DNA from 3 places in the Streptococcus troglodytae genome. Region 1 is predicted to be linked to each of the others. Evidence: predicted binding sites of a transcription regulator. Region 1 holds the regulator's gene; each other region holds the start of a gene.
The links. Region 1 encodes HrcA, which represses chaperone genes, less so after heat shock. Its sites were predicted from a motif close to TTAGCACTCNNNNNNNNNGAGTGCTAA; they were not measured.
Positions count from the first base shown of each region.

Region 2: a site for HrcA is predicted at 3,591-3,617, ahead of SRT_RS07575 (ATP-dependent Clp protease ATP-binding subunit). Genes of this name have one in related genera too.
Region 3: a site for HrcA is predicted at 3,695-3,721, ahead of groES (co-chaperone GroES). Genes of this name have one in related genera too.

Region 1 is NZ_AP014612.1:86,988-94,549, reverse strand. It holds partial or broken gene dnaJ (molecular chaperone DnaJ) at 1-1,038, opposite strand, end outside; gene dnaK (molecular chaperone DnaK) at 1,561-3,399, opposite strand; gene grpE (nucleotide exchange factor GrpE) at 3,772-4,311, opposite strand; gene hrcA (heat-inducible transcriptional repressor HrcA) at 4,354-5,388, opposite strand; gene SRT_RS00490 (glycoside hydrolase family 32 protein) at 5,563-7,122, opposite strand; partial or broken gene fruA (fructan beta-fructosidase) at 7,212-7,562, opposite strand, start outside.
Region 2 is NZ_AP014612.1:1,567,115-1,574,676, forward strand. It holds gene SRT_RS07550 (ferrous iron transport protein A) at 1-399, opposite strand, end outside; gene SRT_RS07555 (amino acid ABC transporter ATP-binding protein) at 590-1,324, opposite strand; gene SRT_RS07560 (amino acid ABC transporter permease) at 1,324-2,010, opposite strand; gene SRT_RS07565 (YkuJ family protein) at 2,224-2,454, opposite strand; partial or broken gene argF (ornithine carbamoyltransferase) at 2,531-3,509, opposite strand; gene SRT_RS07575 (ATP-dependent Clp protease ATP-binding subunit) at 3,765-6,026, shown strand; gene SRT_RS07580 (NUDIX hydrolase) at 6,137-6,592, shown strand; gene SRT_RS07585 (DUF1827 family protein) at 6,659-6,961, shown strand; gene ileS (isoleucine--tRNA ligase) at 7,295-7,562, opposite strand, start outside.
Region 3 is NZ_AP014612.1:228,216-235,777, forward strand. It holds partial or broken gene SRT_RS01190 (extracellular solute-binding protein) at 1-162, shown strand, start outside; partial or broken gene SRT_RS10535 (hypothetical protein) at 228-430, shown strand; gene SRT_RS01200 (PTS sugar transporter subunit IIA) at 462-896, shown strand; gene SRT_RS01205 (PTS sugar transporter subunit IIB) at 915-1,409, shown strand; gene SRT_RS01210 (PTS mannose/fructose/sorbose/N-acetylgalactosamine transporter subunit IIC) at 1,610-2,461, shown strand; gene SRT_RS01215 (PTS system mannose/fructose/sorbose family transporter subunit IID) at 2,463-3,299, shown strand; gene SRT_RS01220 (hypothetical protein) at 3,323-3,619, shown strand; gene groES (co-chaperone GroES) at 3,741-4,028, shown strand; gene groL (chaperonin GroEL) at 4,140-5,768, shown strand; partial or broken gene SRT_RS01235 (zinc ribbon domain-containing protein) at 6,412-7,562, shown strand, end outside.

The sequences.
Region 1 (7,562 bases):
CATCATTAAGTTTTGTTGGAGTAACAACATTAACAGTAACGTGCTGATCTCCCTGTCCATTTCCACGCAAACGCGGAGCTCCTTTACCTTTGAGACGGAATGTCTTACCTGTCTGGGTACCTGCTGGAATAGCGAGTTCAACATTACCATGAACTGTTGGTACTTCAACAGTATCACCAAGTGCAGCCTGAACAAAATTAATGTCCATACTATAGTAAATGGTTGAACCATCACGTTCGAATTTATCACTCTTGAGGACATTGATAATGACAAAGAGGTCACCATAAGGGCCGCCATTAAAACCAGCTTCCCCTTGTCCTGCCAACCGAATTTGCTGGCCTGTTTCAACACCAGCAGGAATCTTGACAGAAACTTTATGGCTTTGCTTTTCATGACCCGTTCCATGACAAGTTGGACAAGGCTCTTTAATTTCTTGGCCCGTTCCATGACAAACATCACAGGTTACTTGACGACGCATCATACCAAGTGGCGTTTGGGTGTCCATATTGATAACACCTGAACCATGACATTTGCTACAAGTAACAGGACTAGTCCCTGGTTTAGCTCCAGAGCCATTACAGGTATGACAGCTTGCTTCACGATTATAGTGCACTTCTTTTTCTGTTCCAAAAACAGCTTCTTCTAATTGTAAATTAACACGATATTGAAGATCATCACCCTGACGGGGTGCATTAGGATTCCTAGAGGTTCCGCCACCAAAGAAACTTGAAAAGATATCTTCAAAACCACCAAAGCCCGAACTATCAAAACCACCAAAGCCCGAACTATCAAAACCACTACTATCACCAAAGCCGCCATTAGCTCCAGCTGGACCGTACTGATCATAAGCAGCACGTTTTTGTTCATCGCCTAGTGTATCATAAGCCTCTTGAATTTCCTTATATTTTTCCTCAGCACCCGGTTCTTTATTAATATCTGGATGATATTTTTTAGACATCCTGCGATAGGCTTTTTTATTTCGTCTTGTGAAGCGTCCCTTGAGATACCAAGACGATCATAATATTCTTGATTATTCATATAAGATATTAAGCCGTTAAGCGACTCAAAGAAAATAAGAAGTCCGACGAAGATACTAGAGTATCTAGGAGGTTTTCTCTTTTTTACAGAGTCGTAGGCGTATTCAGTTTCATTCAAAATGAGTAGAATGCACCAGCCTAACGCCCGTGTTCAGTTACGAACACTTTTCCTTTCCGCTATTTTATTTCTAGGAATTGAAGGTCGGGTTCAGTTCCTCTCTTTGAAACTTAGAAAGTTGTAATATTTTGAGAAGTCGTTCTGAACAACTCAGCAATTCCTTCTTGCGTCAGCCAATTCCAAAAACAGAGGCTGGTTTGCAACCTCTGAATTTAATTGAGCTTATAGTTATGACGTGAGATTTTGGAAATGATACTTTTCGAAAATCGGACTAGTAAGACGTTTAGGGCATTCGCCAAATAGCAATTGCTGTAGAGAAAGACAATCACTTTAGTGATTAGTCATTCTTAACTACCTCACTCTCCTGATTTTCAAGCTCGGGATAAAATAGTCCACTGGACTATTTTATTTCTCCGTAAACTCTCCATCTACAACATCGTCGCCACCCTTATCTGATGAGTCAGCATCAGATGATTGAGCTCCTTCTTGATCTGCTTGTGCTTGTTGTGCGGCAGCAGCTTGTTCATAAAGTTTCATGGCAAGAGCTTGAGCTTTTTCATTAAGTGCCTCAAGTTTAGCCTTCATATCGTCAAAGTTCCCTGATTCTTGGGCTTTCTTCAAGTCATCAAGAGCAGCCTGAGCGGCATCACGTTCAGTATCGAAACCTTTGCCTTCAGTTTCTTTGATAGTTTTTTCGGTTGTAAAGATAGCTTGATCAACCTCGTTCTTAAGATCAACTTCTTCTTTACGCTTAGCATCAGCTTCAGCATTTGCTTCAGCATCTTTCATCATTTTATCAATTTCTTCATCAGTAAGGCCTGAGTTAGATTGAATGACGATTGTTTGTTCTTTTTGAGTTCCAAGGTCTTTAGCCTTAACAGACACGATACCGTTCTTATCAATATCGAATGTTACTTCGATTTGTGGCACACCACGAGGCGCAGCTGGAATATCTGCCAATTGGAAACGACCAAGTGTTTTATTGTCCGCTGCCATTGGGCGTTCCCCTTGGAGGACATGGATATCAACGGCTGGTTGGTTATCTGCAGCTGTTGAGAAGACTTGTGATTTAGAAGTTGGGATTGTTGTATTGCGATCAATGAGTTTAGTAAAGACACCACCCATTGTTTCGATACCAAGTGACAATGGCGTTACGTCAAGAAGAACGACATCTTTGACATCACCAGTGATAACACCACCTTGAATGGCAGCCCCCATAGCAACAACTTCATCTGGATTCACTGATTTATTTGGTTCTTTGCCAGTTTCAGCTTTAACAGTATCTACAACAGCTGGAATACGTGTTGAACCGCCGACTAAGATAACTTCATCAATTTCTGACAATGACAAACCAGCATCTGAAAGGGCTTGACGAACAGGAGTTTTAGTACGTTCAACTAGATCGCGTGTTAAATCATCAAACTTAGCACGAGAAAGGCTCGTTTCTAAATGAAGGGGTCCCGCTTCACCAGCGGTAATGAAAGGTAAACTGATTTGTGTTGATGTTACACCTGAAAGATCTTTCTTAGCTTTTTCAGCAGCATCTTTCAAGCGTTGAAGAGCCATCTTATCAGTTGATAAATCAATACCATTTTCTTTCTTGAATTCTTCAACCAACCAATCAATGACTTTTTGGTCAAAGTTATCACCACCAAGTTTATTATCTCCAGCAGTTGCCAAAACGTCAAAGACACCGTCACCTAATTCAAGGATTGATACGTCAAAAGTACCGCCGCCAAGGTCGAAGACTAAAATTTTCTCATCTTTATCTGTTTTGTCAAGGCCATAAGCAAGTGCTGCAGCTGTTGGTTCGTTGACAATACGTTCTACTTCAAGACCAGCGATTTTACCAGCATCTTTAGTTGCTTGACGTTGTGCATCGTTAAAGTAAGCAGGAACTGTAATAACGGCTTTTTCGACTTTTTCACCAAGGTAATCTTCCGCATAACCTTTCAAATATTGCAGAATCATAGCTGAGATTTCTTGTGGCGTATACTCTTTGCCATTAGCTGAAACTTTTTCAGAAGTCCCCATCTTAGATTTGATGGAAAGAATTGTTTCTGGATTAGTCACTGCTTGACGTTTAGCAGCATCACCAACGATAATTTCACCATTTTTAAATGAAACTACAGAAGGAGTTGTACGGTTTCCTTCGGGATTAGCGATAATTTTGCTTTCAGTTCCTTCAAGAACTGCAACTGCTGAGTTTGTTGTACCTAAATCAATACCAATAATTTTAGACATAATAATGATACCAAGAACGCCGAAAATGCAACTGAAAATTAGGAAACCAACGACGCATTCAATGAGTGCTAGGCGGTTTATCTATTTTCCGAAGTATTGGTTCGGGTTCAAATCCTTTCTTAATTCCTCTTTAAATTTTTTTCTTTTTTGCTATTTCCCTTAGTGGTGAGGATATGAGCAACTCCTTTCGGGATTTCATCACTTATTTTTGAGACTGAAGTCCCAAAAAATCCCTTTGTTCCAGTAGCGCAAGCTACTGAAACTTTCACCACATCGGGAAATATCGCTGTAGTTCGCTTCGCTCACTGTAGGCAAAGCTGAGCTCATGTTTTTAACTTTTTCATAGTTTACTGTCGTTTCGGACAAATTGTTTTAGTTATAGACAACTACCATTGCCGGTCTTAACAAACGTTCATGGAGCTGATACCCTTTTTGAAGGACTTGTGCAATACTATCTGCTGGATGGTCATCATCTGCATCAAGAGTCTGCACAGCCATATGCAAATTAGGATCAAAATTTTCAAGTTCAACCTCTTCCACACCTTCTTCTTTCAAAGCCTGAATGAGACTCTCCTGAACCATTTCTAATCCTTTCTTGACATCATCTGTCAAACCTTCAACAGCAAGAGCACGTTCAAGATTATCAAGTGAAGGTAAGATCGCTTTAGCTAAATCCTGAGAGCGATATCTCTGCAAACTTTGTCGCTCTTCATTAGCGCGACGCTGAATATTTTGTATTTCAGCATGAGCACGCAAATATTTATTTTCAAAATCTTCAGCTCGCTCAAGTGCTTCTTGCAACTCCTTGTTTTCAGAAGTTTCTTCAGCGACTTCTTTTACGGACTCTTCAGTTGTAGGCTCAGTTGCTTCTACTTCTTCCTTGATCTCTTCTTTTTTATCTTTTTTCGACAAGGCTTTACCTTCTTTCTTTATATTTAAGATACAAATTCATCCCTAATGAACCTCATAATGATTGCTATTGAGATAACGATAGAAATCACCTAGTTTTACGGCTAAAACACGACTGATAACATTAATCAAGCTTATTGTTCTTTGATAATCCAAATCTACTGGACCAATTACTGTCAAAACTCCAAACCCTCTATAAGGAATGAGAAATTTCTGACTGATAACAGTTAAATCTACTAAGCTCTTTTCCTTACTCTCAGCAACTTGAACTCGATGAAGTTCATCTTCAGGAAGGCTTTGGCGAATTTCAAGAGCTACTGATTGTAGATTTTCCAAGAATTGATAAGTGTCAAGTCCAGCAAATTCCAAAGTTTTAATTTTACCAGAGATAAAAACTTCTTCTTGAAAAATAGGATTAAAAATGTGATCAAATAGATCTAAAACATTGTCCGTTCGTGGAAAATATTTCTGAATGATCTGCGGCAGCTCCGTTCGTAAACGATAATGAATATCTAGAACCGTTTGATTTAAAAAACGTTCCCGAGCTATTTTGGCCACCGTCATTAAATCGCTGTCCAAAAAATTTTTGGGAATAGCAAATTGTACCGTTACAGGACTGGCTTCATCTAGAGTCAAAACAGCTAAGGCATCATGATTACTAAGCTTAACAATATCAAAAGTAGTCAAACGTTGCTTTTTAGGCTCCACATCCAAAATCAGTGCTGTATAGCCAGTCAGATTCGCCAAAACATCACTGGCTCTTTGTAAAAGATCTCCTAAACGAAAAGCTTCAAAATCAAATGCCTTAATGACTTGATAAACATCCTGTTCGTCCAAACTATCTGGATTCAAAGAATGTTCAACAAAATAACGAAAACCTTCTTGACTGGGCAAACGACCGCTGGAAGTGTGCGCCTTCTCTAAAAGTCCTAACTTTTCTAAAGCTGCCATATCATTTCTGATGGTCGCACTGCTTGATGCAATTGAATTCTGGAGTGTTTTAGACCCAATGGGTTCATGTGTCTTGGTAAAAAGTTCAACAATCAAATTGAGAATATCCTTTTGACGCTGGGTAATCACCTAAGTCCACCTCCCATCATTAATCAATAGAGTTAGCACTCTTAACAGTCGACTGCTAACTTCATGATTCCATTATACTCCATTCCTAATTTCTGTCAAGAGAAAAACACAAAAAATTAGCACTCTTTTTATTTGAGTGCTAAAAATCCGTTTTAAGACCTAGCTTTCTTGCTGTTACGTTTCTAAATTAGCTAAATCTGCCTGTAAACGGTTGCTTCCGCTCGTCTCAATAACGATGTCCATATCACTGGCAGTGGATAATTTGACCATGGAGTAGGTCTGACCATTTGGCAGAGCAAATTCTAAACTGGTTTTATCAGCTACTAGATAAATATTAAGTTCTTTTTGTCCACTCCAGTGGCTATCAATAACATATGAGCGTTCGTAATTCACTTTTTGGCTGCCAACTATTTTTGAACTGGTTCTTTTTACCTCATAGTATCCATTATCAACATTGTAGTCAAGAGACACTTGAGAATCTGCCTGTTTGAAAATTAAGCGAATATGGCCCTTCAAAGCATCAGAGTTAGCCTGAAACTTTAAAGATAGCTCTTGTGAATGCCATCTTGATAGCGATAATAAAGTTTTATGGTAACCATCATCAGCAAGTTTTGCCGTATCAGCGTTGCTTTGGTAGCTAACAGCGTTTGTCCTGGAGTTGTTATTTTTAAGGTAAGACTCCAAAACATATTTACCATCTCTTTTAACCATTGTAATATCCCTAGCTGAACTAAGGGAACCTAAATGTTTGGATTCTTGGCCTTGATCATCAAGAATCTGCCCTTGCAGGTAATCCCAATTCCCCATCCAAGCAATACTCTTAACGATGCTATTGCTTTCTTGATAAAAGTTAGCACCGTAATAGTCTGATCCTTGATCCAAACGTTCTGCATTTTGCTCTGGCACAAAATTCCCTTGAGTATCTAAATGACCAACCATATAATAAGTTCCAGTTGTTGAACCATATTGGTAGCCATTTGCACCAAAAAAGAGAACATGTTTCGTCGTATTCGTTGCAGAATCATAAAAAGTTTTTAAATTTGGACATTCCACAAGACCTAAGTCTTTTCCACCTAAGGTATATTGATTGAGGACAGTCGCTCCTTGATAAGCCCAATTTTTCCCGTCTGAACTAGCATAAGTTCCAATTTTATCGCCCTCAGCCAGATACATCATTAACCTTTTGGAACTAGAATCATACCAAATGTAAGGATCACGCGCATTTTGCTCTTTTGTTTGTGAAGTCATAACTGGCTTACCATCATTGTAAGGCTGGTAGCTGCTGCCATTATCTAATGAATAAGCGACATATTGATGTTGACCTGTATCAGTATAGCTGGTAAAGTAGGCTACAATCGCACTGGCAGGTAAATCTTTGAAAAATTGATTACTATTTTGAAAAATTGATCCTGTTGCTACTGCTGACCAACCATTAACAAATTTAGGAATAGCTACTCCTAAATTTTCAAAATGTTCCCAATCTTTAGTTCTCACATGGTACCATTCTGTTCCATCATTTGCCAATTTATAGTTACTATTTAACAAATAATACATATGGTAGTAACCATCATTCCCTTTAAAAATCGTCTGAATATCATTCATAAATCCTTTGGGTGTATTATAATGATTGGTTTGCTGATACTCAGAACTTTCGCTGCTTCCAGCATAAATTTTAAAGGAGCCAAGAAAAGCAATTAAACCGATTAATAAATAAAGTAATTTTTTCTTTAGCATAAGACACCTCTACCTCTATCTACTGTTAGCCAAAAACAAACCTCTAGACTCGTCAAAATCTAGAGGTTTACTTTAAGAAAATGAATCAATCAATCCTTGCATTTTTTGAAATAGCCAGCTATTTCTACAAGAAATGAACCAATCATTGCCCACACTCCTAATTGACTTAAGTCTGTCTTCTGATCACCAGTATCTGGCAGCGTTGCTTTAGATGAAGAACTCATTGCTAAAGGTCTTGTTTGTTGAACAATATTGACATCTGCTGCCTTATTTGCAGTATATTTTTGTGAAATAGGTGAAACCTTAACCTCTTGTTCTAAATGTAATGGATAAGAAACAGCAACATTTTCTTGCTTTTCTTTATCCTGAGGGTTTGTTTGGTTTTCTGCTTGATAGACTAAGCCGTATTCACTAAAGTGTCCTGCTGTAAAGCGGACATA
Region 2 (7,562 bases), 620 kb from region 1:
ACGTAAACTGATTTCTATTGGATCTCCTAAAGGAGCTACTTTCCTCAAATAAATCTTTGTATGACGCGTCAGCCCCATATCCATAAGGCGGCGCTTAGCCTCATTAACAGCAAAGATATTGTCAATATATGCAAATTGACCTACTTCTAACTCAGATAAAGGCAATGTTTCAACCGTTTCCTGACTTTCGCTAACATCAATCTTACTTAAAATCGAATCATCAAAAGCTAAACGACTAGATTTCAGCATAACGATAGCACTAGTTTTCGTTTTTGAAATCAATTCAAGACGGCTGCCTACTTTTAAACCGAGATTGGAAAGATGTCTCACACTGTCTTCAGGCAAATTGATACTGACAACAGTATAAGGAACATCTATTCTTGCATCCTGCAGAATCAAATTCTTTGACCCCCTCTCACAGTTTTGATAAAATAAATAATTTACAAGCTTAGTATATCATAATTTTCTCTATTTTCTGATAGAATTCTGTAAAAAAGATAAATGAGAAACATTATAAAAAAGAAGCTGAGTATACCTCCGCTAAATCTTTCTAGATCACTATGCGAAATGCAACTCTCAGCTTTTTTCTTTATAACACTTTTCCAAGGAAATCCCTGGTCCTTTCTTCTTTGGCATTTTTAAAAACTTCTTCGGGAGCTCCCTCTTCAACAATAATACCATCATCCATGAAAATCACACGATCAGCCACTTCATGTGCAAAGCCCATTTCATGGGTGACAATAGCCATGGTCATCCCTGATTTAGCAAGGTCTTGCATAACACTTAACACTTCGCCGACCATTTCTGGATCAAGAGCTGACGTTGGCTCATCAAAAAGAAGTACGTCTGGATCCATAGCCAAGCCACGCGCAATAGCAATTCGCTGTTGCTGCCCACCTGATAGACTTTGCGGATAAGCCGCTGCCTTATCACGCAAACCTACTTTATCCAAAAGCTGATAAGCCTTTTCTTCTGCTTCTGCCTTACTAAGCCCTTTGGTTTTAATAGGGGAAAGCGTAATATTTTCCAAAACCGTCATATTAGGGAAAAGATTAAATTGTTGAAAAACCATTCCCATCTTTTCACGCATTTTGAAAATATCATTGGATTTATCGGTAATATCAATACCTTCAAACGTAATGCTCCCTTTGGTTGGTACTTCCAAAAGATTCATTGTCCGTAAAAAAGTTGACTTCCCTGATCCTGATGGTCCAATAATAACAAGAACTTCTCCTTGTTTGATATCAAGGTCAATTCCTTTGAGTACTTCATTTTTACCAAAATATTTATGCAAATTTTTAATACTGATAAGTGTTTCTGACATTAGCTGGCATCTCCTTTACCAAAACGATTTTCAAGTAATTTGACAAGTGCCGACATCAAGGTTGTCACCATCAAATAATAAAAGGCACCAAATAAAAGTGGGGTCAAAGGCAGATAGGTTGCCGTTACGACTGATTGAGCGCCATTCCATAGTTCCATAACCCCAATGGTCTGCAAAAGAGAACTATCTTTAATGATGGTGATAAACTCATTTCCCAAAGCAGGTAAAATATTTTTAAAGGCCTGCGGTAAAATGACATAACGCATAGCATTTACTGGCTTAATCCCTAATGAATAAGCAGCTTCTAGCTGTCCCTTAGGCACTGCTTCAATTCCTGCACGGACAACTTCTGATATATAAGCACCACTATTTAATGATAGAACAATGATCCCAGGTAAAAGACGGGAAAAATCTAGATCTAAAACACCAAATTTAACAATTGGCATATTGGTAAAATGCAAAAGGACAAAAGAAATCATAATTTGCACAACCATAGGAGTGCCACGAAAAATCCACACGTAAAAGGAAACCAACCAATCTAAAACCTTGATAGGACTGCGTTTAATTAAGGCTACCAGAACACCAATAATAGTTCCAAAAAAGACAACACAGGCTGAAATCATGATGGTTACAAGAACACCATAATTAAAATAAGCCCAATATTTAGATAAAAATGAAAAATCCATGAATTACTCCTCTAAAATGATATGACATATTATATTACAATTTGAATAAAAATACAAGTTACCCTTTAACAATTTACAAGAGCAAAAACAGACAAATAATAAGTCCCTTAAAAACTATTATCTAATCAACAATACCAAAAAGAAAGCTCTTGTACTGAACTTTAAAAAGGAGTCCAGAACTCTTTTGTTCCAGACCCCTTTTTTGAATAACTATTAATAAAGTAAATCGTAGATTTCCATTGCAATAAGGTCAATACTGTCAAAAGTATAAGTCTCATGCGCAGCAACATCCCGCAAAGTAAAGACAGGACCGTTTTCTGGATCATTATTAAAGGAAACCTCTGCAACAACAGCACCATCACGTTCAAAATGACGTTTCAAATTATTGCTGTCAGTCGTCATTAATTCCAAACGATTAATAATTCTCACTAAGTGTGATTCCATGATATTCTCCTATTCGTTTTTTAACTCTTTTCATTTTAACACAAATAAGCTAAAAAAACAGTAAAATAGTTGATTTTTAGATATTTTTTAAGGAGTGATACATAATTGCTTTAATTGAATGTAAACGATTTTCTGCCTCTTGAAAAATAGTCTGGCTATGCTTTTGAAATACAGCATCTGTTATTTCAAGTTCTTTATAACCGTACCGCTCGTAAATTTCTCGGCCAATTTCAGTATTGAGATCGTGAAAAGCCGGCAAACAATGCAGAACAAGAGCATTGGGCTTTCTAACCCTATTAAGCAGAGCTTGATTGATCTGATAGGGCAGTAATAAATCGATCCTTTCCTTAAAATCAACCTCTTCTCCCATGGATACCCAGACATCTGTGTAGAGAATATTAGTATCGGCAACAGCTGCAGTGTCATCAGTAATTGTAATTAGCCCTTCTGTCTGATGCTTTTTAGCCAAATCTACAATTTCTGATTCAGGCTGCAGCTCTTTAGGTGCAATGATTTTAACATTGATCCCCAAAATAGCTGACGTCACAAGTAAGGAATTGGCAACATTATTACGGCCATCCCCTAGATAAGCTAAGGTCAGATCTTCAAATTTCCCAAAATGTTCTTTTATAGTCATAAAATCAGCAATCATCTGCGTGGGATGCCAAGTATCTGTCAAACCATTCCAAACAGGCACACCAGAAAACTCCGCTAAGAGCTCAACACTTTCTTGCTTAAACCCACGGTATTCAATACCATCAAACATGGTTCCTAAAACTTTAGCCGTATCAACAAGAGATTCTTTTTTCCCTAATTGGATGTCATCTTTCCCTAAATAAGACATATTCATTCCCAGATCTTGCCCAGCAACAGTAAAAGCACTCCTTGTTCTTGTAGAGGCTTTTTCAAAAATCAAAGCAATATTGAGTCCATCCAAATACCGGTGTGGAATACGCTCCTTTTTAGTTTTTAAATCGCAGAGCGAGATTTATGAAGTCCTCTATCTCTTTCTTACTATAATCAATTTCTTTTAAAAATGATTTTGCTTTTGCCATAAGTCATCTCCTTGAATTTTTATACTTAATTTTTACATTTTTATTCATATTTGTCAAGAACAGCTTTAACTAAATTAGCTCTAAGCATTCAATATTACAAAATGGTAGCCAAATCATATCAAATTTCTAACTTCCAATCTTTTTACTTGATTTATAAGCGAATGATGCTATAATTAACGTATAAAGTTTGACCATTATTGACCATTTCTTTAATGAGCAAATCTTGTATTCTATGACGAAAGGGGTATTTATATTATGCTCTGTCAAAATTGTAATTTAAATGAAGCGACTATTCATCTATATGCTAATGTTAATGGTCAGCAAAAACAGATTGACCTTTGTCAAAATTGTTATCAAATTATGAAAACGGATCCTGAAAATGGGCCTTTAAATCATCTTTCACAACAAAATTCGTCATCCATCAATCCTTTCTTTGATGATTTCTTTGGCGATTTGAATAATTTTCGTGCCTTTAATAATCAAGATCTGCCAAACACACCGCCAACACAAGCTGGCGGTGGCAATGGCAACGGAGGCAATAATCGCCGTCCCGGCGGACCGCAGCAACAGGCCTCCCAAAAGCCAAATGGGCTGCTTGAAGAATTTGGTATTAATTTAACCGAAATTGCGCGCAAGGGTGAAATTGATCCTGTTATTGGCCGCGATGAAGAAATCACAAGGGTTATCGAAATTCTCAACCGTCGCACAAAGAATAATCCTGTTCTTATTGGAGAACCGGGTGTTGGTAAAACCGCTGTTGTCGAAGGACTGGCGCAAAAAATTGTTGATGGTGATGTTCCACAAAAATTACATGGAAAAAATGTCATTCGTCTGGATGTCGTCAGCCTCGTTCAAGGTACTGGTATTCGAGGCCAATTTGAAGAACGGATGCAAAAGCTAATGGAAGAAATCCGTCAACGTCAAGATGTTATTCTTTTCATTGATGAAATTCATGAAATTGTTGGTGCTGGTTCTGCTGGCGATGGCAATATGGATGCCGGAAATATTTTAAAACCCGCTTTGGCACGCGGTGAGCTTCAACTTGTTGGTGCTACAACACTCAATGAATATCGGATTATTGAAAAAGATGCCGCTTTGGAACGTCGGATGCAACCCGTAAAAGTTGATGAACCTAGTGTTGCAGAAACCATAACGATTCTTAAGGGTATTCAGCCCAAATATGAAGATTACCATCATGTAAAGTATACAGATGAAGCGATTGAAGCTGCTGCAAATCTTTCAAATCGTTACATTCAGGATCGTTTCTTACCTGATAAGGCTATTGATCTTCTGGATGAAGCTGGCTCTAAAATGAATTTAACACTTAACTTTGTAGATCCTAAAGAAATTGATCACCGTTTGGTTGAAGCCGAAAATCTAAAAGCTCAAGCAACTCGTGATGAGGATTATGAAAAAGCAGCTTACTTCCGTGATCAAATTGCCAAATACAAGGAAATGCAATCCGCTAAACTTGACAAGGAGAATACTCCTGTTATTACAGAAAAAAATATTGAAGTAATTGTCGAGCAAAAGACCAATATTCCTGTTGGTGAATTAAAAGAAAAGGAACAATCACAATTAATTCATCTTGCTGACGATCTTAAAACGCGTGTTATTGGACAGGATGCTGCTGTTGACAAAATTGCTAAAGCTATCCGCCGCAATCGTGTTGGACTAGGCACTCCAAATCGGCCAATTGGTTCTTTCCTTTTTGTCGGTCCTACTGGTGTTGGTAAAACAGAACTCTCTAAACAATTAGCTATTGAGCTTTTTGGTTCTGAAGATAGTATGATTCGTTTCGATATGAGTGAATACATGGAAAAACATGCTGTGGCTAAACTTGTTGGTGCACCTCCGGGATATGTCGGTTATGAAGAAGCTGGTCAGTTAACCGAAAAAGTTCGTCGCAATCCTTATTCATTGATCCTACTCGACGAAGTTGAAAAAGCTCACCCAGATGTCATGCATATGTTCTTACAAGTACTTGATGATGGTCGTCTAACGGATGGACAAGGACGCACTGTCAGCTTTAAGGATACTATTATTATCATGACCTCAAATGCTGGTACAGGGAAATCTGAAGCTAATGTTGGTTTTGGTGCCAGCCGAGAAGGCCGGACTAATTCTGTTCTAGGTGAATTGGGTAACTTCTTTAGCCCCGAATTTATGAACCGTTTTGATGGTATCATCGAATTTCAGGCTTTAAGCAAGGATAATCTTCTTCAAATTGTTTCTCTCATGCTTGATGATGTTAATCAGCGTTTAGCTGTTAATGCTATTCACCTTGATGTAACTGATAAAGTTAAAGAAAAATTAGTTGATCTCGGTTATGATCCTAAAATGGGAGCAAGACCATTGCGTCGTACTATCCAAGAACATATTGAAGATGCTATTACGGATTTCTACTTAGAGCATCCTGATCAAAAAGAATTAAAAGCTATTATGACAAGCAGCGGCAAAATTGTTATCAGGGCTTCTAACAAAGTCGAAACGGTTACCAAAGCAGCTTCAGATTAAAGAAATCAGGTCTTTCCTGATTTTTTCTTTTTATCACTAATTAGGCAAATATGGCTTTTTTTAGTATAATAAAAAGCGAATCTGACTGGTTAACAATTGAAGGAGATAATATGACAAACCATCCGACCTTTGGTAATAAATTAGAAAATGTTGATTACAAGACGCGCTATGGTGTTTATGCTGTTATTCCAAACAAAGATAAGACTAAAATCATTTTAGTACAGGCGCCCAATGGAGCTTGGTTTCTACCCGGCGGTGAAATTGAAGCAGGTGAGAATCACTTAACAGCTTTAGAGCGAGAACTCATTGAAGAGCTAGGTTTTACGGCTGATATTGGCCATTATTATGGTCAGGCTGATGAATATTTCTACTCCAGTCATCGTGAAACCTATTTTTACAATCCTGCCTACCTTTATGAAGTCACCCAGTTTACACAGGTTGGTAAGCCTCTAGAAGATTTTAACCACTTAGCATGGTTTTCTATTGAGGAAGCAAAAAGTAAATTAAAACGAGGTAGTCATAAATGGGGAATTGATTGCTGGCAAAAAGACCAAGAGAAAAACTAAATTAGGACAGCATTTCCGTAAAATTCATGCTATAATATTATTATGAATGGATACAGGAGGAAAAACATGAGATTAATCAATACGACTAGCAGTCATCAACATTTAGTTAAAAATCAACTAAAACATACTGATGCTACACTCGTTGAAACTTATTCAGCTGGCAATACCGACGTTATTTTCACTCAAGCGCCTAAACATTATGAACTTTTAATTTCAAACAAACATCGTGCTATCAAAGATAATGAAATTGAAACCATTCGAGAATTTTTCCTCAAGCGTAAAATTAATAAAAATATTGTTTTATTAGATCAATTAAAAACACTGCATACCGCAAACCTAATTGAGATTTCCATTCCAATAGCTGATTAGAAATCATCTGAAACTTAGCACAGCTTCATTCTAATATTAATAGTTAAATAATTTGTTTTATCTTATCTGTCTGCTTTATACTCAATAAAAATCAATAGACTAGGCAGACAGCCGATGAATGTAGTGATTTTGTCTCTTGTCTCTTCGTCACAGCCAACTACAAACAAGCTTAAAAGGTCTCACAGATCCCTTTAAGGTGGAAATAAAGGCAGCAAAGCTAGGAGCATTAGTAACAAACTTTTGGTTTTTGAAGGGTATTAATTCATCTAGAAAGCAAAAAAAGACTTGAACTCATCATTCTCAAATTTTTGAGAACGAAAGAGCTCAGTCTTTTTATTTGCTTTCAAATCCTTGCCTAACAGCTTCAGGGAAATGGTTTTCTACAATAGCTGCACAATGATTACAAATTGTAACATGATAAGGGCGTTCTTTGACAGTTTCATCAATGCGGCGGCAACGGTCACAAACTTGACCCTGAGCATGTTCCACACTAAAGGCTACATCTTCAAAGACAAGTGCATTTTCCGGTGCTTGTTCTTGTGTCACTGTCAATTGTGACACAATAAGCAGTTGGGCAATGTTACTATCAAGAGCAGTCAGA
Region 3 (7,562 bases), 140 kb from region 1:
TTGGATAATATGATGCGAAAAGCGAAAACGACTCCTAAATTTAAATCTTATAATACTATTTATGAAAAAGCAGGCTATCTTATTACCAAATCGCTAGAAGGAAATACTGTAGAAAATGATTTATCTGATATTCAAAAAGAAATTGAAGAAGAATTAAAGTAGGTGAAACAAACAAAAAAAACTGGGAATTGAGAGAAAAAATCTAAAAGATACAAAGGGTGTTCTACTTGCTGTCAATAACATCAAAAAGTCTGGGAATTTTTTCCAGACTTTTTGAGCAGTTTCTTTATATTTTGGGTATTTACAGTATTTTCTTTGATCAGTTTAAAAAATTAAATCAATGACAATTGTCATCTGTTGAATGACATTTGTCAGGGGTGTGAAAATGACAAATGACACTGCAAAAGCGTTTTCAAAAAATGTAAAATAAGAATGAAATTAAAAGAAAGTAGGGTGTATTCATGAAATACCTATTGCTTGTAAGCCATGGCGGTTTTGCGCAGGGCTTGAAGACTTCTTTAGCTATGTTTGCTGAGGATAAAGTAAATCAAGTTATAGCTGTCGGATTGGAAAATGGTAAATCAGTAGATGATTTTGCGGAAACTTTTAGACAAGCTCTTTCTAATCTAAAGGATGAGGATTCAGTTGTTGTTTTAGCTGATATTGTCGGGGGAAGCCCTTTGACAACAGCCTGCAATGTTTTAGCGGATTTGGGTAAGTTAGATGACGCTATTGTCTTAGGGGGGATGAACTTACCAATGGCAGTCAATGCCGTTGTTATGAAAGATATGCTTGAAGGTCAGGATTTTGTAACCACTGTTTTGGGTGAAGCTAAAAGCGCCTTACAAGAATTTAAGATAACTTCTGATGAAGAAGATGATGACGATGACATTTAAATAAAGAAGGAGAAGAAAATGACTGTATCATTTGTAAGAATTGATGACCGTATGATTCATGGACAAACTGTAACACGTTGGGCAAAAGAATACCCATGCGATGGTTTAATTGCTGTTAATGATGCTGCAGCAAAAAATAAAGTTTTAATTCAGGCATACAAAGGTGCTTCAGATAAGAAGACTTTTGTTTGGTCTAAAGAAGCCTTTGCTGCTAAATCACAAAAGGTATCGGATTCAGATAGTCGTTACTTTTTAATTACTAAAAATCCGGTTGATATGAAAGAAATTTTGGTTGACCAAGGTTTTGTTCCGGGTGAAGTTAAGGAAATTATTGTTGGTCCTGCCAACGACCGCCCCGGAGCTGTTAAGCTTGGTAATAATCAATCTATAACTCAAGAAGAAGCGGATGCTATTGAAGCAATTGAAAAGGCTGGCTATAAAGTTAAATTTCAACTTCTTCCTGATGTTTCAATTGGTTATTGGTCAGACTTTAAATCAAAATTTGGTTATTGACTTAACGTAGAAAGTTTATCTAGATGCTAACGCACTTGATAGACTACAGTAGTCTAATCTGTATTTTAATAAATTGAACACGGCTACAACACTGTGCAAAAAGACAAAAACTGCTTAGATGCTGGTGCATCTTCGTTAGCTTTCTTATTTTGCGGTGTGTCGCTTTACCGTCTTTGTATCTTAATAAAAGGAGAATTATTATGACAATTTCTTGGTTTCAAGCAGCCTTGCTAGGATTGTTTGCCTGTTTGTCTTCAATGCCTGGTCTTGGCGGTACAACAATTGGTAACTATACTTTGGGACGCCCTTTAGTCGGTGGCTTGGTTTGTGGGCTTATCCTCGGAGACATTAAGACAGGTATTGTTTGCGGTGTTGCTATGCAGCTTGTTTATATTGCTCTTGTAACACCCGGTGGTACTGTTTCTGCTGATGTGCGTGCAGTATCTTATATCGGTATTCCATTAGCAATGGTTGCGATTCATTCTCAAGGTTTATCAGCAACTTCATCAGATGCAGCTAACCTTGCTAAATCAATGGGAACCCTTGTAGGTACTATTGGTACAGTGCTTTTCTATGGTACTGCAACAATGAACCTTGTTTGGCAACATATTGGATGGCAAGCCGTTGAAAAAAGAGAATTCAAGAGACTCTATGTTGTAGACTGGGGACTTCCATGGATCTCACATATCGTCTTTTCATTCATTCCTACATTGATTATGTGTAAATTAGGTGCAGATGCCGTTACTGCTCTTAAGAATGCCCTTCCAATGGATGGTATTCCAATGAAGACCCTCTTTACAGTAGGTTCACTTCTTCCATGTGTAGGGATTGCTATTTTATTAAAACAAATTGTTGAAAAAGCAGTTGACTTTATTCCATTCTTTGTTGGTTTCACTTTGGCAGCTTCACTTGGTTTAAACTTAGTATCATGTGCAGTCATTTCTTTAATTTTTGCAGTACTGTTCTATGAACTTGAAACAATAAAAAATATGAGGACAACAGCTTCAGCTGAAGCTTCAGATTTCGATGACGATGATGAGGAGGATATTTAAAATGGCTCAAAAGAAAATTTCAAAGAAAACTTTAACGAAATCTTTCCATCATTGGTATTATGGTAATTTGACATGTTTCTCACAAGAACATATGCAAACATTTGGTTATTTGACTTCCATGTTACCAATCGTAGAAGAACTTTATGACAATAAAGATGATCAAGCACGTTCTATGCAAACTTATACAGCTTTCTTTAATACAGAACCACAGTTAGGTTCACTGGTAGTTGGTATTACAGCAGGTCTTGAAGAAGCGCGTTCTAATGGTGCTGATGGTGTAGATGACGAAACTATTAATGGCTTGCGTGCAGGTCTTATGGGACCAATTGCAGGTATTGGTGATTCACTTGTCGTTGGTACTTTAATTCCAATTATTTTGGGAATTGCTCTTGGACTTTCTACTGATGGCTCACCAATTGGTGCCATCTTCTATATCATTGTTTGGAACTTATTGGCCTACTTTGGTATGAGATTTGCCTATTTCAAAGGTTATGAACTTGGTGATAAAGCAGTTGAAGTCTTAGTTGGAACACAAGGACAAGCCATTCGTAAAGCCGTTGCTATTGTCGGTGGTATGGTTGTTGGGGCTGTTGCAGCTACTTGGGTGCCTATCAAAACTGCTCTGGAGCTTAAAAATTCTTCTGGAAAGGCTTTCTTGGTTTTACAAAAACAACTTGATGGTGTTTATCCAGGGCTTTTAACCGCTCTATTTACCGTTTTTTGTTGGTGGTTAATGGCTAAGAAAAATATGTCTCCAATTAAAGTTATGCTTCTTTTAGTTGTTATTGCTTTTGTTGGTGTTATTACAGGATTCTTTGATCCAGGCTTGAAATACTAAAATTAGAAATGGTTGGAGAGATTATGCTAACAGAAAAAGAATTCATCAAAGGATATGAAAATGAAATCGCTTATCAAAAACATATGATTGAAAACCTAGGACGTTGGTTTACTTTAATGTTTATCATTGCTAGTATCGGTGTCGTTTTGATTTACTTATTCTCAGCTAATCTCGTTGGGTTTACTATTGGAATTGTTTTGACAGCCTTAGGATTCTTAGCTATGTTAGTCTTTGGTTATGGTATCTACAAGGGTCGCCTCAATGTTCAAAAAGTCGTTGATGATTTTGAAGAAAAACTGCGGCTTGCCAATTCTAAATAAGCTGAAAAAAACTTTACCGAAAGGTAAGGTTTTTTCTTGACTATTTTTGACCAAGTGATACAATAATATATGTAATTAGCACTCGAGATATTGGAGTGCTAAAAATCTATGGAGGTATATTATGTTAAAACCCTTAGGAGACCGAGTGGTCGTACAGTTGAAAGAAGAAAAGGAACAAACAGTTGGTGGTTTTGTCCTTGCTGGTGCTAGTCAAGAAAAGACTAAAAAAGCTCAAGTAGTAGCTGTTGGTGAAGGTGTTCGTACTTTAGCTGGGGAATTGGTTGCATCCAGTTTAGCACAAGGCGATACTATTTTAATTGAAAATCATGTAGGAACGCCTGTTAAAGATGATGGTAAAGATTACTTTATCATTCGTGAAGCAGATGTTTTAGCAGTTGTAAACGATTAATAAATAGCAGTTTAACTTTATAGTTATTTGAGATTATTTGTACACTTTTAGTATTGTAGTGGCAGTGCGAATGAAAGTGTTTCATATTATTTAGAAATAAGAGGATTAATTATGGCAAAAGATATTAAATTTTCAGCAGATGCAAGAAGCAGCATGGTGCGTGGCGTTGATATTTTAGCAGATACAGTTAAGGTAACCTTAGGCCCTAAAGGACGCAATGTTGTTCTTGAAAAGTCGTTTGGTTCACCGCTCATTACTAATGATGGTGTGACCATTGCTAAGGAAATTGAATTAGAAGATCACTTTGAAAATATGGGAGCTAAACTAGTTTCAGAAGTTGCTTCTAAAACTAATGATATTGCCGGTGATGGGACAACGACAGCGACTGTGTTAACTCAGGCTATTGTTCGTGAAGGTTTGAAAAATGTGACTGCTGGAGCCAACCCAATCGGGATTCGTCGAGGGATCGAAACGGCAGTTGCAACAGCAGTTGATGAGTTGAAAGCTATTGCACAGCCTGTTTCTGGCAAAGAAGCTATTGCTCAGGTTGCAGCCGTTTCATCACGTTCTGACAAGGTTGGAGAATACGTTTCTGAAGCTATGGAAAAAGTTGGTAACGATGGTGTTATCACTATTGAAGAATCTCGTGGTATGGAAACAGAGCTTGATGTTGTTGAAGGAATGCAATTTGATCGCGGCTACCTTTCCCAATACATGGTAACTGACAATGAAAAAATGGTGGCAGATCTTGAAAATCCTTATTTGTTGATTACAGATAAGAAAATTTCAAATATTCAAGATGTTCTTCCGCTTCTAGAAGAAGTTCTTAAGACCAATCGTCCTCTTTTAATCATTGCGGATGATGTAGATGGTGAAGCTCTCCCAACGCTTGTTTTGAATAAGATTCGCGGTACTTTCAATGTTGTTGCAGTCAAAGCTCCTGGTTTTGGTGATCGTCGCAAGGCCATGCTTGAAGATATTGCTGTTTTAACAGGTGGTACTGTTATTACTGAAGATCTTGGTCTAGAATTGAAAGATACGACTATTGATGCGTTAGGTCAAGCAGCTCGTGTGACTGTTGATAAAGATTCAACTGTTATTGTTGAAGGTTCTGGCGGTAAAGAAGCTGTTGCTAATCGTGTCAGTCTCATTAAGTCTCAAATTGAAACAGCAACTTCAGACTTTGATCGTGAAAAATTACAAGAACGTTTGGCTAAATTATCTGGAGGTGTTGCCGTCATCAAAGTTGGCGCAGCAACAGAAACAGAATTGAAAGAAATGAAACTTCGCATTGAAGATGCCCTTAATGCTACTCGAGCAGCTGTAGAAGAAGGAATTGTTGCAGGTGGTGGAACGGCACTTATCAATGTCATTGAAAAAGTAGCAGCACTTGATTTAACAGATGATGCTGCAACAGGTCGTAATCTTGTTCTGCGTGCTCTTGAAGAGCCTGTCCGTCAAATTGCTAAAAATGCTGGTTATGAAGGTTCTGTCATTATTGATAAATTGAAGAACAGTTCAGCAGGTACAGGTTTCAATGCTGCTAACGGTGAATGGGTTGACATGATTGATGCTGGTATTATTGATCCTGTTAAGGTAACTCGTTCAGCCCTTCAAAATGCAGCATCTGTAGCTAGTCTCATTTTAACAACGGAAGCTGTTGTGGCGGATCATCCAGCTCCAGAAGCACCAGCAGCAGCTCCTGCTATGGATCCAAGCATGATGGGTGGCATGATGTAATTTAGCTTCTTATTCATGGCAAGTCCGTAAAACGGCTTAATGCTGGTCAGTAATATTTTTAAGAGAATCTGGTTCAAGGCTAGGTTCTCTTTATTTTGCCTAAAATAGTGATGGCATACTATGATATTTAAAAGTAAGTGCTTGCTGTCTGTTATTGCTATAGTTTTTATGGATATTTTATCTTGTAGTTAACTTTGTTACAGTAAAAGATGCTGTTTCAATTTTTTAAGCATATGAGTTGTTTAAAGACAGTTGATTTTGATGTTTTGTTATTAATTTGTTATCATTTAAAAAAAGAAAAAAAGTATAATGCAAAAGTACATTAATTTTGACCTATCAGCAAAAGAAGTGATTTGCCAAGGGGGCAAATTTAGAACCTGTATCACAGAAAACTATTTTTATTATGAGACAAACGCCATCTTAGTGAAAGAATAGCTTATGCCGTGGTAAAAAGTTATTGAAGCCAGAAGACAATATTTGAGGGGTCTTTCGATACCCTAAGGCTTGAAATATAGGTGAACCCTTTGAGGAAGTTACTTGCGTACCGAATACTAAGAGCTGACTGACAAAAAAGAAGTCAATCAGATAAGAATATATTTTCTAAAGTCTATTATAAAATTTTAATTGATTCAAGGAGTTCAAGATGGATAGTTTAAAAGAAAAGTGGCAGAAATACTTTAAAAAAGCACAAGAAATAGTTGCTCCTCTTGTGGGGAAATTAAAGCAGCAGCTGCAAGATCTTCTTAAGAAAAAACCTATACGTAAGACTTTAATCATTATAGGGAGCTTCTTTGTTCTTTTTGGATTATGGGGAAGTATTCATTATTCAAAAGCAGCTACCCTTGATCGTTATTTAAAGGCTAGAAGTGCTTCTGGTCATACTTTTGAAAATATTAAAGAGTATATGGTTTGGGATGATACGAATGAATTGATAACCAACGATGAAGCTCAATATACAAAGTTTTCACGTCTGAAGACAAGTGCTAAAAAACGCAGTCTCCGACAGAAACTATTGTCAGCAAAAGCTTCGGATAAACTTTATCTCAAAAGTATTGGTCATAAATTTTTCTTTTTCCCTGATTATCGTCTTGCCATGAAGCCATTGAAATTAACGTTAAAGACGAATATTTCAGGCTTAGATGTTCTTTTAAATGGTAAAAAAATTGCTACTAGTGATTCAGATAATTATCATGTTACGGTTGCTCACCTACCTGTAGATAATTATACCTTTGCTCTTGATGGTATCCATAATGGTAAAGAGGTGGAATTTAGTAAAAATTATGATGGTAAACATCAGACGGTTAATATGGATTTAGCCTTCAAAAACTTTACAGTTAAGAGTAATCTATCTGATGGCAATCTTTATTTTGGTAAAAGAAAATTTCTTCCCTTTCAAATGGACAATATAATGTTGATAACTATCCTATTATGGGAAATAAATCGGTTTATGTTAAGAAAAAATTTTCAGATGGGACAATTAAGTCTAACAAGCAATCTCTAAAGGATATTGCAGACGGCAGCACAGTTCAGCTTGATGTTCCTAATCAGTTGAATCAGGATACGGCTCAGCAACTATTAAATACTGCTTTTGAAAAATTTTCTGTTCATGCTAGTAATCAACAAGATCCAACAGATTTAAACACAGTCTTTGAAAATGGTTCTAATAATGATGTTTACAAGGCTTTAAAAGAGAGTATCAAACAAAAAATGATGGTAGATAGTCGTAAGCCATCTAGCTTTACCATTACTTCGGTCAGTCTCAGTGATTTACATCAAACAGGTATGAAAACTTAT